Regions from separate parts of the Promicromonospora sp. NPDC050880 genome, predicted to be linked through region 1. Evidence: predicted binding sites of a transcription regulator. Region 1 holds the regulator's gene; the other holds the start of a gene.
The links. The regulator LexA, encoded in region 1, represses DNA repair genes until DNA is damaged. The targets are predictions, from matches to a motif close to TCGAACANNTGTTCGA.
Positions count from the first base shown of each region.

Region 2: the regulator LexA is predicted to act here: its motif matches at 2,965-2,980, upstream of ACIBBF_RS03365 (DUF222 domain-containing protein).

Region 1 is NZ_JBITFV010000004.1:155,957-161,274, reverse strand. It holds gene ACIBBF_RS09825 (ATP-dependent DNA helicase) at 1-1,069, shown strand, start outside; gene ACIBBF_RS09820 (L-lactate dehydrogenase) at 1,079-2,068, shown strand; gene lexA (transcriptional repressor LexA) at 2,186-2,959, opposite strand; gene ACIBBF_RS09810 (LysM peptidoglycan-binding domain-containing protein) at 3,211-3,651, shown strand; gene nrdR (transcriptional regulator NrdR) at 3,771-4,241, shown strand; gene ACIBBF_RS09800 (DUF5302 domain-containing protein) at 4,358-4,570, shown strand; gene ACIBBF_RS09795 (hypothetical protein) at 4,667-5,318, opposite strand, start outside.
Region 2 is NZ_JBITFV010000001.1:737,502-742,819, reverse strand. It holds gene ACIBBF_RS03385 (hypothetical protein) at 1-137, shown strand, start outside; gene ACIBBF_RS03380 (hypothetical protein) at 134-754, shown strand; gene ACIBBF_RS03375 (hypothetical protein) at 751-1,503, shown strand; gene ACIBBF_RS03370 (hypothetical protein) at 1,490-2,812, opposite strand; gene ACIBBF_RS03365 (DUF222 domain-containing protein) at 3,027-4,772, shown strand; gene ACIBBF_RS03360 (pyrophosphatase) at 5,128-5,318, shown strand, end outside.

The sequences.
Region 1 (5,318 bases):
GGACGACCTGCGCACGGCGGTGGCCGCGGTGCGCGACGCCGCGCGCGAGGTGCTGAGCGCCCTCAAGCCGGACGCCGCGGGCGCCAAGGGCAAGGACGCCGGCCAGCCCGATCCCGGCCTGAAGATGGCGCAGGGCGCCATGCTCCAGCTGTTCGAGACGGCCGAGCGGATGGCCGCCCAGGACACGACGTCCGACGTCCTGTGGTGCTCGCGCCCGGACAACGGCTGGGGCGGCTTCGGCGACAACGTGACCCGCCTGCACGCTGCCCCGCTGCACGTGGCGGGCCTGATCCGTACCCACCTGCTGGGGGAGTCGACCGGCGTGTTCACGTCGGCCACCCTGGCCCTGGGCGGCACGTTCGACGCGGTGGCCGGCACGCTCGGGCTCAAGGGCGAGGACGCGCCGCCGTGGCACGGGTTCGACGCGGGCAGCCCGTTCGACTACCCGCGGCAGGGCATCCTGTACATCGCCCGGCACCTGCCGGCGCCGGGCCGGGAACCCACCACGGAGGCGCAGCTCGACGAGATCGCGGAGCTCATCACGGCGGCGGGGGGCCGCACGCTCGGTCTGTTCTCGTCGCGGCGCGCGGCGAACGCGGCGGCGGAGGCGATGCGGGAGCGACTCGACGTGCCGATCCTGGCGCAGGGGGACGACCAGCTCCCCACGCTGGTGCGCGAGTTCGCGCAGGACCCGGCGACGTGCCTGTTCGGCACGCTGTCCCTCTGGCAGGGCGTCGACGTGCCGGGCCCGTCGTGCCAGCTCGTGCTCATCGACCGCATCCCGTTCCCGCGCCCCGACGACCCGGTCAAGGCGGCCCGTGCCCGCGCCGTGGAGCAGGCGGGCGGCAACGGGTTCATGGCGGTCTCGGCCCAGCATGCGGCCCTGCTGCTCGCGCAGGGCGCGGGGCGCCTCGTACGGAGCACGGAGGACCGGGGCGTGGTGGCGGTGCTCGACCCGCGGCTCGCCACCGCACGCTATGCGTCGTTCCTCACCCGGTCGATGCCCGGGTTCTGGCCCACGACCGATCCGGCGCTCGTCCGCGCCGCGCTGGCCAGGCTGGACACCTAACCTAGGCGCATGGCAGCCATCTCGGACGTCCCGGCCGACCGAAGCCCCGCAGCCCGGACCACGAAGCTCGCGATCGTCGGGGCGGGGGCGGTCGGCTCCACGCTGGCCTTCGCCGCGCTCACCCGTGGCTCGGCGCGCACCATCGCGCTGCACGACGTGAACCGGGCCAAGGTCGAGGCCGAGGTGCTCGACCTGCGGCACGGGCTCATGTTCACCTCCCAGGCCCACGTGATCGGCTCGGACGACGTGGCCGTCTGCGCGGACGCGGACGTCGTGGTCGTCACGGCCGGGGCGAAGCAGAAGCCCGGGCAGACCCGGCTCGACCTCGCCGAGGGAACGATCGGCCTGATGCGCCAGATCCTGCCACCCCTGGTGGAGGTCGCGCCCGACGCGACCTACCTGATGGTCACCAACCCCGTGGACGTGGTCACGTACGCGGCGCTCCAGATCTCGGGACTGCCCCGCGAGCAGATGTTCGGCAGCGGCACCGTGCTCGACTCGTCGCGGCTGCGGGCAGGGCTCGCCGAACGCTGCGGGGTGGCGGTCGCCAACGTGCACGCGTACATCGCGGGGGAGCACGGCGACTCGGAGATCGCGCTGTGGAGCTCTGCCTCGATCGGCGGGGTACCGCTGCTGGAGTGGGAGCCCTTGGCCGGCCACCCGCCGCTGGACGCCGCGGTGCGGGCCGAGGTGCACCGCGAGGTCGTGGACTCGGCCTACCGGATCATCGCGGGCAAGGGCGCCACCAACTACGCCGTCGGCCTCGCAGCCACCCGGATCATCGAGGCGGTGCTCAAGGACGAGGGCCGGATCATGCCGGTGTCGTCCCTGCTGGACGACTACCACGGGATCGGCGACGTGTGCCTGTCGGTGCCCTCGCTCGTGGACCGCCGCGGGGTCCCGGGCACGGTGCGCGTGCCGCTGTCGGACGAGGAGCTGGTGGGCCTGCGGGCGTCCGCCGAGAGCGTGCGCGGGGTGCTGCGGCGCTTCGGGTTCTGAGCCTGGCCGCGCACCGCCGGTGATGCCGGAGCGCCCGCCCGCGACCCGGCGGCTTCGACCGCGGGGGGTCGAACCGATCGGATCGCGGACGGGCGCTCCGCGCTCCGCCGCGGGCGCCTAGAGGCTGCGCAGCACCGCGACGACGCGGCCCAGGATCTGCGCCTCGTCACCCGGGATGGGCTCGTAGGCCGGGTTCTGCGGCAGCAGGAACACGTGGCCGCCGGCCTGCTTGAACGTCTTGACCGTGGCCTCGCCGTCGATCATGGCGGCGACGATCTCGCCCTGCTCGGCCACGTTCTGCCGACGCACCACGACCCAGTCCCCGTCGCAGATCGCGGCGTCGACCATCGAGTCGCCCGCGACCTTGAGGAGGAACAGCTCACCGTCGCCCACGAGCTGGCGGGGGAGCGGGAAGACGTCCTCGACGACCTGCTCGGCGAGGATCGGGCCACCGGCCGCGATGCGGCCGACGAGCGGCACGTACGACGGCGGCGGGGTGCCGGCGTCGTCCGGCACCGAGCTGCCCCAGTGGATCTGGCCGCTGCGCCGCGGCTCGGGCCAGTGGATCTCCCCGCGCGACGGCTTGTCCACCTGCTCGGCGAGCGGCTCGACGAGCTCCATGGCACGCGGCCGGTTGGGGTCGCGGCGCAGGAAGCCCTTCTTCTCCAGCATCTGGAGCTGGTGCTTGACGCTGGACGGGCTCGCGAGGCCGACGGCCTCTCCGATCTCACGCATCGACGGCGGGTAGCCGCGCGTCTCGAAGGACTGCCGGATCGTGTCGAGCACGAGGCGCTGGCGCTCGGTGAGGCGGTCTGCCGGCGAGATCGCGTGCACGTCGGCGACCGCCTCGTCGCCCGGCGCGTCCAGCGTGGCGACGCCAGAGACTGTCATGTCGACAGGAAGTGCCGTGTCGACGGCTCTCGTGTCGCTGGTCTCGTCCCGTCCCGTCATACCCGTGCCCCTCCCGTTCCGACAAATGTTCTCCTCTGCGGGACCCACTCTAGGTCACAAAGCGGCTCGGCTCAAACGAATGTTCGAGCGTGTCTCGACACGGCCGGTGTCTCGTGCTACACAATGGTACGTGCGTTCGACGAACGCGTGTATGACGGACAGAGGTTCGACTCGCTCTTCGAGGAGGGGCCATGGGGGACGTGATCCCGTTGCGGCAGTACACACCGGCGTACACCCCGGCGTACACCGAGACCTACGCGCCGGTGCGGCCGATCGGGCCGGTCGTGGTCCGGCCCCACGCGCAGGCGCCGTCGCGCACGGTCGCGGAGCGGCTCGGCCTGGCCGGGCTGCGGATCACGCGGCGCGGCCGCGTGGTGCTCGTGCTGCTGGCCATGCTGCTCGTGGCGCCGATGGCCACCTGGGGTGCCACGGCGGTGGCCAGCTCGCCGGGTGAACCCGTCGAGGTGCGGGTGCACGCGGTCCAGCCGGGGGAGACCCTCTGGGGATATGCGCAGGAGATGGTCCGGCCGGGCGAGGACGTCCGGGACGCGGTGGCTCGGCTCCAGGAACTGAACGAGATGTCGTCCGGTAGCGTCCGGGTGGGTCAGCTCCTTCTTCTTCCCGAGGAGTGACCCGGGGACACGGTTCGCCGTCAAATGTTGCGGCGATGTTGCATGGCGGTGGTTTGCCCGCTTACGGTCGGGGCGCGACCGGAGGCCTCCGGTCCGTGGTCGACCACGCAGGAGTGAGCATGCACTGCCCGTTCTGTCGCCACGCTGACTCGCGCGTGGTGGACTCACGGACCGCCGACGACGGCCTGTCGATCAGGCGCCGGCGGCAGTGCCCGAACTGCAACCGGCGGTTCACGACGGTCGAGACCGCCAGCCTGTCGGTGGTGAAGCGGTCGGGGGCCACCGAGCCCTTCAGCCGTGACAAGGTGGCGGCGGGCGTGCGCAAGGCCTGCCAGGGCCGTCCCGTCAGCGACGACGACCTTGCGATCCTGGCCCAGCGCGTCGAGGAGACCCTGCGGAGCAACGGCAGCGCGGAGATCGACGCCTACGAGGTGGGCCTCGCCATCCTCGGGCCGCTGCGCGAGCTCGACGAGGTGGCCTACCTCCGGTTCGCGAGCGTCTACCAGTCCTTCGACTCGCTCGAGGACTTCGAGAGCGCCATCACGTCGCTGCGCGCCGAGCGCGCGGAACGGACGGCCGCGCAGGCTTGAGCCGGCTGCGCCCCGGCTCGGTGAAATGCGCTGGCACCCGGGCTGGGTGTGGTGCAGGCTGGGGCCGGACGACGGACCCGATCGAGGGACCCCCGAAACTCAAGGAGGTGATCGGTGTGACGGACGAGAAGCCCACTGCCGACCAGGCGCAGGAGCCCACGACCCCGACCGCGCCGAGCGCGGACGCGAAGGCGCGCTTCAAGGAAGCGCTCGACCGCAAGAACGCGGCCCGGCAGCGTACGTCGGCGGGTGACGTGAACACGGGCGCGGTGCACGGGTCGGAGACGACCGGTCCCGTGCAGAAGATGTTCCGGCGCAAGAGCGGCTGAGACGAGGTGGCGGGGGCCGCTGATCTGGTGAACGACCAGGTCGGCGGCCTTTGTCGTGCCGGGCAGCACCGCGCGGACGACGATGCAACGGAGATGTCACGGTGGCCGTCGCGTGGGGGCCGACGGCTGTCCACGAGTGCCGGCCGAGGTGTGGTCGGTGCTGCCGCCGGACCCAGCCGCCGACGTGCCGGGCGCACGTCGGTCGCCAGGCTCTCGCCCGGCTTCCCGGGCAGCCTCCTGCGTCGCGCCGGGAACGAAGAGTGAACCTGCGACACCCGCGGTGAGCGACGCGAAGGTGACGGCCATCAGCACCCCGGCCAGCACGTAGAGGGCAGCGACCATGGCGACCGGGCTGTGTTCGTCGATGAACGGAGACGGGGCAAGGGTCCAGAGGATGGCGACCAACCATGCGCCGGCATTCACGGGAACCCAGCGGAGTGTGCCTGGTCGTGCCAGCACCAGCCACTGCGCGGCAGGGATGGCGACGAGCAGCACGACCCCGCCGAACCCGAGAGCGATCAGCGCGACCGGTTCGCTGAGCTCGACGCCAACCGTGCTCGGCATCATCCCGAGCAACCATGCGAGCGCCGCCGCAAGTGCCGTGGCGCCGATCCATCGCCCTGCGGCAGGGCGTCGCGCGCGCATCCCGAGGTACTGCCCGGTCGCGAGGGCTGCACCCTCCAGGGCCCCACCGACCATCGCGAGAACCACCCTGCCCGCGCCGTCGATCCCGGCGACGGTGCCGAGG
Region 2 (5,318 bases), on a different contig from region 1:
CAGCCGCGGGCGCGGGCCAGGACACCACCGGGCAGAATCAGGCCGGACAGGGCACCACAGGACAAGACACCACGGGACAAGACACCGCAGGACAAGACACCACCGGGCAGCCCGGGTCAGGGACGGCCCAGCCATGAGGCACGGTCGTCGTCGGATCACCTGGAAGGGCTCGGCACTGGTCGTCGGAGCCGTGACGGCGGGCTGCGCGCTCGTGACCTACCTGCCCCAGGACACCGCGTTGGAGGACCCGTTCGTCGTCGAGGGCGGGGTGGGTGAGACGCTCGACCTGACGTACGCCGAGCTGACGGTGACCGACGTCCGCGTCGCCGACACCCTGAGCGGCGTCACCGAGACCGCCGTGGCGGGAGGCACCTTCGTCGTGGTGGACGCGACCTGGCGGGCCACGCAGGGCTTGACGACCTTCGTCGGCGCCGAGGTCACCGATGCCGAGGGCCGCCGGTTCTGGCCCGCCAACCTGGCCGACTGCACCACGGCACCCAAGGCACAGCCCGGCTACGCCTGGCGCGCCACGTACTGCTTCGACGTGCCGCGCGACGCGCTGGCGGGGGCGACCGTTCGGCTCGCCCGCGGCGACCAGGCGGAGGAGCACGCGGGCCAGCGGCGCGACGCCGTCGCCGTCGTCGACCTGGGGATCACCGGGAACGAGGCCGACGAGCTGTGGGAAGCGACCGAGACCGTGTCGCCCCAGATGGAGGGCTACGCCACGGCGAGCCCGGGAGGGGACGAGGGATGACCACGCTGGTGACCCCGGCCGTACCGGGCCCGGACCAGTACCCGAACGCAGGGCAGTACCCGGGCCAGGGGCAGTACCCGGGCCCCGCGCCGAGCGTCCCCCCGGGCACGCTGCCGGGCATGATCCCGCCCGACGTGCCGGCGCAGGCGCCCCGCAAGGGCTGGTGGCGCCGCAATGCCGTCTGGCTGGTGCTGCTGCCGGTCGCGGTGGTGGTGGCGGCGGGGGCGTCGTCCTTCCGGGTGTGGGCGTACTGGTGGCCCACCGGGCTGCACCACGAGGTGGACCGGGCCGCGGCGGGCGCGACGGCGCACCTGGCGGGCGAGTACTACGACCTCGGGTTCGACGTGCCGGAGCGCGCGAACACGTACGTGCTGCGGGAGGTCGACGCGTCGGTCACCGGCGTGGAGCGGGTGACGGAGCTGCCACCGCCCGCCTACGGCGACCCGATGCCGATCCCGGAGGGCTCCGTCGCGTACGCGGTGGGGATGCATTTCGCCGCCGAGCCGCAGACCGACATCTCGCTGTGCCAGATCATCCTCGTCGCCGAGGACGGCACGCGGTACGGGGAGTCGAACGCGGACCTGCTGGGCAACCTGAACCGCTGCGCGCCGCCCGAGGCGGAGGGCTCGCTCACCGTGCAGCCCGAGTGGGACGTCACGTCGTACGTGCTGGCCGACCCGGACGCGACGATCACGCAGGTGCGGCTGGCGTTCGGCGGTCCGGAGTACGTGACGTTCAGCCTGCGGTGACCCGGCGGGCCGCGGCCGCTTCCTCCTCTGCTTCCTCGTCACGGATCACGAGGCCGCGCTCGACGAGCTGTTCGACGGTCGCGGCGACGAGGACCGCGGCGAGCGCCAGGGAGAGCGCGAGGCCCGCCGCGCTCTCCATGGGGCTGAAGGCGAGCCAGGTGCTGCTGTCGACGGGCCCGGTCACGGCGCGCACGATCCACGCGACGCCGTACGGCACCCGCATGACCACGAGATAGCCCAGGCAGAAGACCAGCATGGGGCCGAGGCCGCCGTGCACGATCATCTTCAGACCGTCCCACAAGGCGGAGAAGCGGGCGCGCAGGTCCTCGGTGAGGGACTCCAGCACGGAGCGGAGCCCCCGCGGGAGCCAGGTGACGCGGTCCAGCCAGCGGTGCTCGGTGGACGGCGGTTCCATGAGCCGGTGGCCCAGCACGACGGCGCCGATCGCGAGCCAGGCCAGCGGCGCGACGAGGACGATGTCGAGCGACTCGACGATCGTCACGGCGCCGTCCGCCACGAAGGTGACGGCCTGCTCGCCGGCGTCGCCCACGGACTCCCGTGCGGCGCCGATCGTTCCGGTGGCCGCCGCGACGAGCTGCCGGTCGGCCGCGACGGACCAGAGGTCGCTCTCGATGGCCTCGATCTGGCCCGCGACCTGGCTCGTCCAGTAGATCTCGAGGACGGCGCCGAACACCCCGATGCCGATGAAGCCCAGCCGGCCCTCGAGCCTGCCGAGCAGCCAGCGCAGCACGAACGCGACCCCGACGATGGTGAGGACGGTCCAGCCGGACCAGATGCCGAGCCGGGACGTGAAGTCGACGCCCTGCGTGGTCCAGGCGTCGTTGAACAGCTCGTCGGCGGCGGCCTCGTTGAGGAACTGGTCCCGGTCGGCGTCCATCAGGCCTTCGACCTCGTAGACCACCAGGAAAGGGACCAGTACGGACAGGGCGACGTCGACGAGGCGCCGCTCACGCTTCTCGGACGGCATCATCGGGGCGCGCGTGCCCGGCAGCATCCCGGGGATCGGGGCGGCGCCGTAGGCCGGGCCGGCCACGCCGTAGGCGGGCACGGGTTCCGGTCGGAGCAGCGGCAGCGACGTGCGGCAGACCCAGAGCATGCCGACGACGGGCAGGAGGTAGCCGAGCGGGCTGACGATCAGCAGGAGCTGCGCCACGAACGAGTTCCACTGGCTGAGCTCCACTGCTCCCCACACCGCACCGTTGCGCACGGCGACGCCCAGCAGGCCGAGCGTCAGGAGCGCGGGCCAGTGCGCCGCGAACAGGCGCGCCGCGGAGACGAGGATCCTCATGGCGACACATAGTGGCCTAAAGCGGGCACAGTGCGCCAAGCGCGCTCATGGGGGCCCACGGAGGGCTGACGGCAGCGCACCGCGGCTCGCCCGGGCGGCACTCCGGACCGACCTCGGCCGGTTGTCCACAGATGTACGGAGCGCCGCGCAGCGGGTACACATGTTCGATATCTTGGAGACTGTTCGATGGGTTTCGAAGTCAGGGGTGGTGCGGATGATCACGAACGAGGAGCCGGATCGTGGGGCGCCCGGTGTCGATGCTCGCACCCGCGCCATGGAGGACGTGCTGACCGATCTTGAGGCCCTGGCAGGCGAGCTCGTGGACGTCGCCGGACCCGATGCCGTGCGCGGCACGGGCAGGTTCTGCGGCGGCGGCGACATCGTGGCGTCTCGCCTGGCCGACGCCGCACCACGGCTGCGCACGCTGAACACCCGCCTCGAGACGGTGCGTCTCACGTGGCTGCCGGTGATCGAGCAGGACCGCCCGTGGCAGACCACCGGCGCGAGGACCTTCGCGACCTGGCTGGCCCGGACGGAGAACGTCACGACCACGACGGCCCGGCGCGAGGTCCGCACCGCGCGCACGCTGCGCGACCACCTGCCGACCGCACGCGAACGGGCTCTCGCAGGACGGCTGGGCGCCGACCACGTGCGTGCCCTCGTCGACGTGGCGCCGACGAGCGAGGCCCGCAAGAACGCACTGGCTGCCCCGGTAGAGGCCCCCGACGCCGACACGGACGGCACGCCGTCCCGACCGTCGAGGGACGCGCAGCCCGTCGAGGAACGGGAGCCCACCGAGGAGACGGAGCCCACCGACGAGACGGAGCGCGCCGGGGACGCGCAACCGACGGCTGCCGATGGCGAATCAGACCTCGATGCCGATCGGCCCGGGCGCGCACCTGTCGTGCCGACAGGAGAGGAGTACCTGACAGGTCTCGCCGGGACCTGCGACCCCGGCCGGTACCGACGCATGCTCAAGCGGTTCGCCGCGGTGGCCGACCCCGACGCCGACGAACGCGGCTACCAGCGGGCCACGGAACGAGAGCACCTGGAGATCAGCCCCACCTTCGACGGCTGGCACGTCAGCGGCTTCCTCACCGACGAGCACGGGCAGCAGGTCAGCACCGCACTCGGCTCCATGATGGGCGCACCCACCCCAGGCGACTCCCGCACACCCACGCAACGGCGCGCCCAGGCTCTGGCCGACCTGGCCCGCGACGTGCTGGACCACGGACGGACCGGGACCGGCGCGGCGGTGCGGCCGCACGTCAGCGTCACCGTCTCGCTGTCCGAGCTCATGCGGTTGACGAGGAACGGTGCAGACGCCGCCGGCACGGACCCGGCGCGGACCGCCGACACCGGTGCACGAAGGGCCATCGGCACCCCGACGGGCAGCCCGACGAGTGCCCAGACCGGCACTCCGGCGGACACGCACGCCGACGCCGCCGACCGCTCCACCGCGCCCCGAACGGACCCGCAAGGCCTGCGCCCAGACGACCTGACGGCCCTGACAGCACAGCCGGCGATCTTCACCGGAGCGAGCAGCACCGGGAACGTCGTCCCCGACGGGCTCCTGCGCAAGATTCTCTGCGACGCCGCCGTCACGAGGGTGGTCTTCGGGCCGGACAGTGCTGCTGTCGACGTCGGCCGCAGCCGACGCACGGTCAGCGGGCAGCTCCGCAGAGCGGTGATCGCCCGGGACCAGCACTGCGTCTACCCGGGATGCGACCAGCCGGCGGCACGCTGCGAGGTGCACCATGCCGTCACGCACTGGGCGGACGGCGGGAGTACCAGCCTCGCGAACAGCGCACTGCTCTGCTGGCACCACCACACGCTCGTGGACACCACCGGGATCACGATGGACTGGCGGCCGGGCAGCACTCCGGACCAGCCGGGACACTGGCGGTTCACCAGCCGGCTCGGACGACGTATCGACCTGCCCCACGCTCGCGCCGGGTGACCGTGCTCCGCACGCTCCTGCACGAGGTGCCGGCACCCCCGCTCGACCGCAGGCCGACCACGGCGGGTCACACGGCGAGCGCACGCGGGACGGCCGGTCGTGTCACCGGCAGGCTGCGCGCCCGGGCGCGCACGCCAGTCGGCCACGTCATGGCAAGCTCCGCACCCAGACGTCCGCGTCAGCCGGTCACGTCAAGACAGGCTCCGCACCCAGGTGCCCGCACCCAGACACCCGCACCAGCCAGCCACGTCAAAGCAGGCTCCGCACCCAGTCACCCGCATCAGCCGGCCACGTCGAGGCAGGCTCCGCGCCGGGCGCCCACGCCAGTCGGCCACGTCATGGCAGGCTGCACACCATGGAGCCCACGACAGCGAACACTCCGCCCGGGGGCGTTCCCGGACTGCCCCCGGCGGGACTTTCCGCGCTCGCCGACGAGGTCGAGGTGATCTCGCGGGTCTACGAGCGCAAGTTCGGCGTGCCACGCACCGACGACTGGCTCGTCCTCAAGCTCCAGGAGGAGATGGGAGAGTTCGTACAGGCCTACCT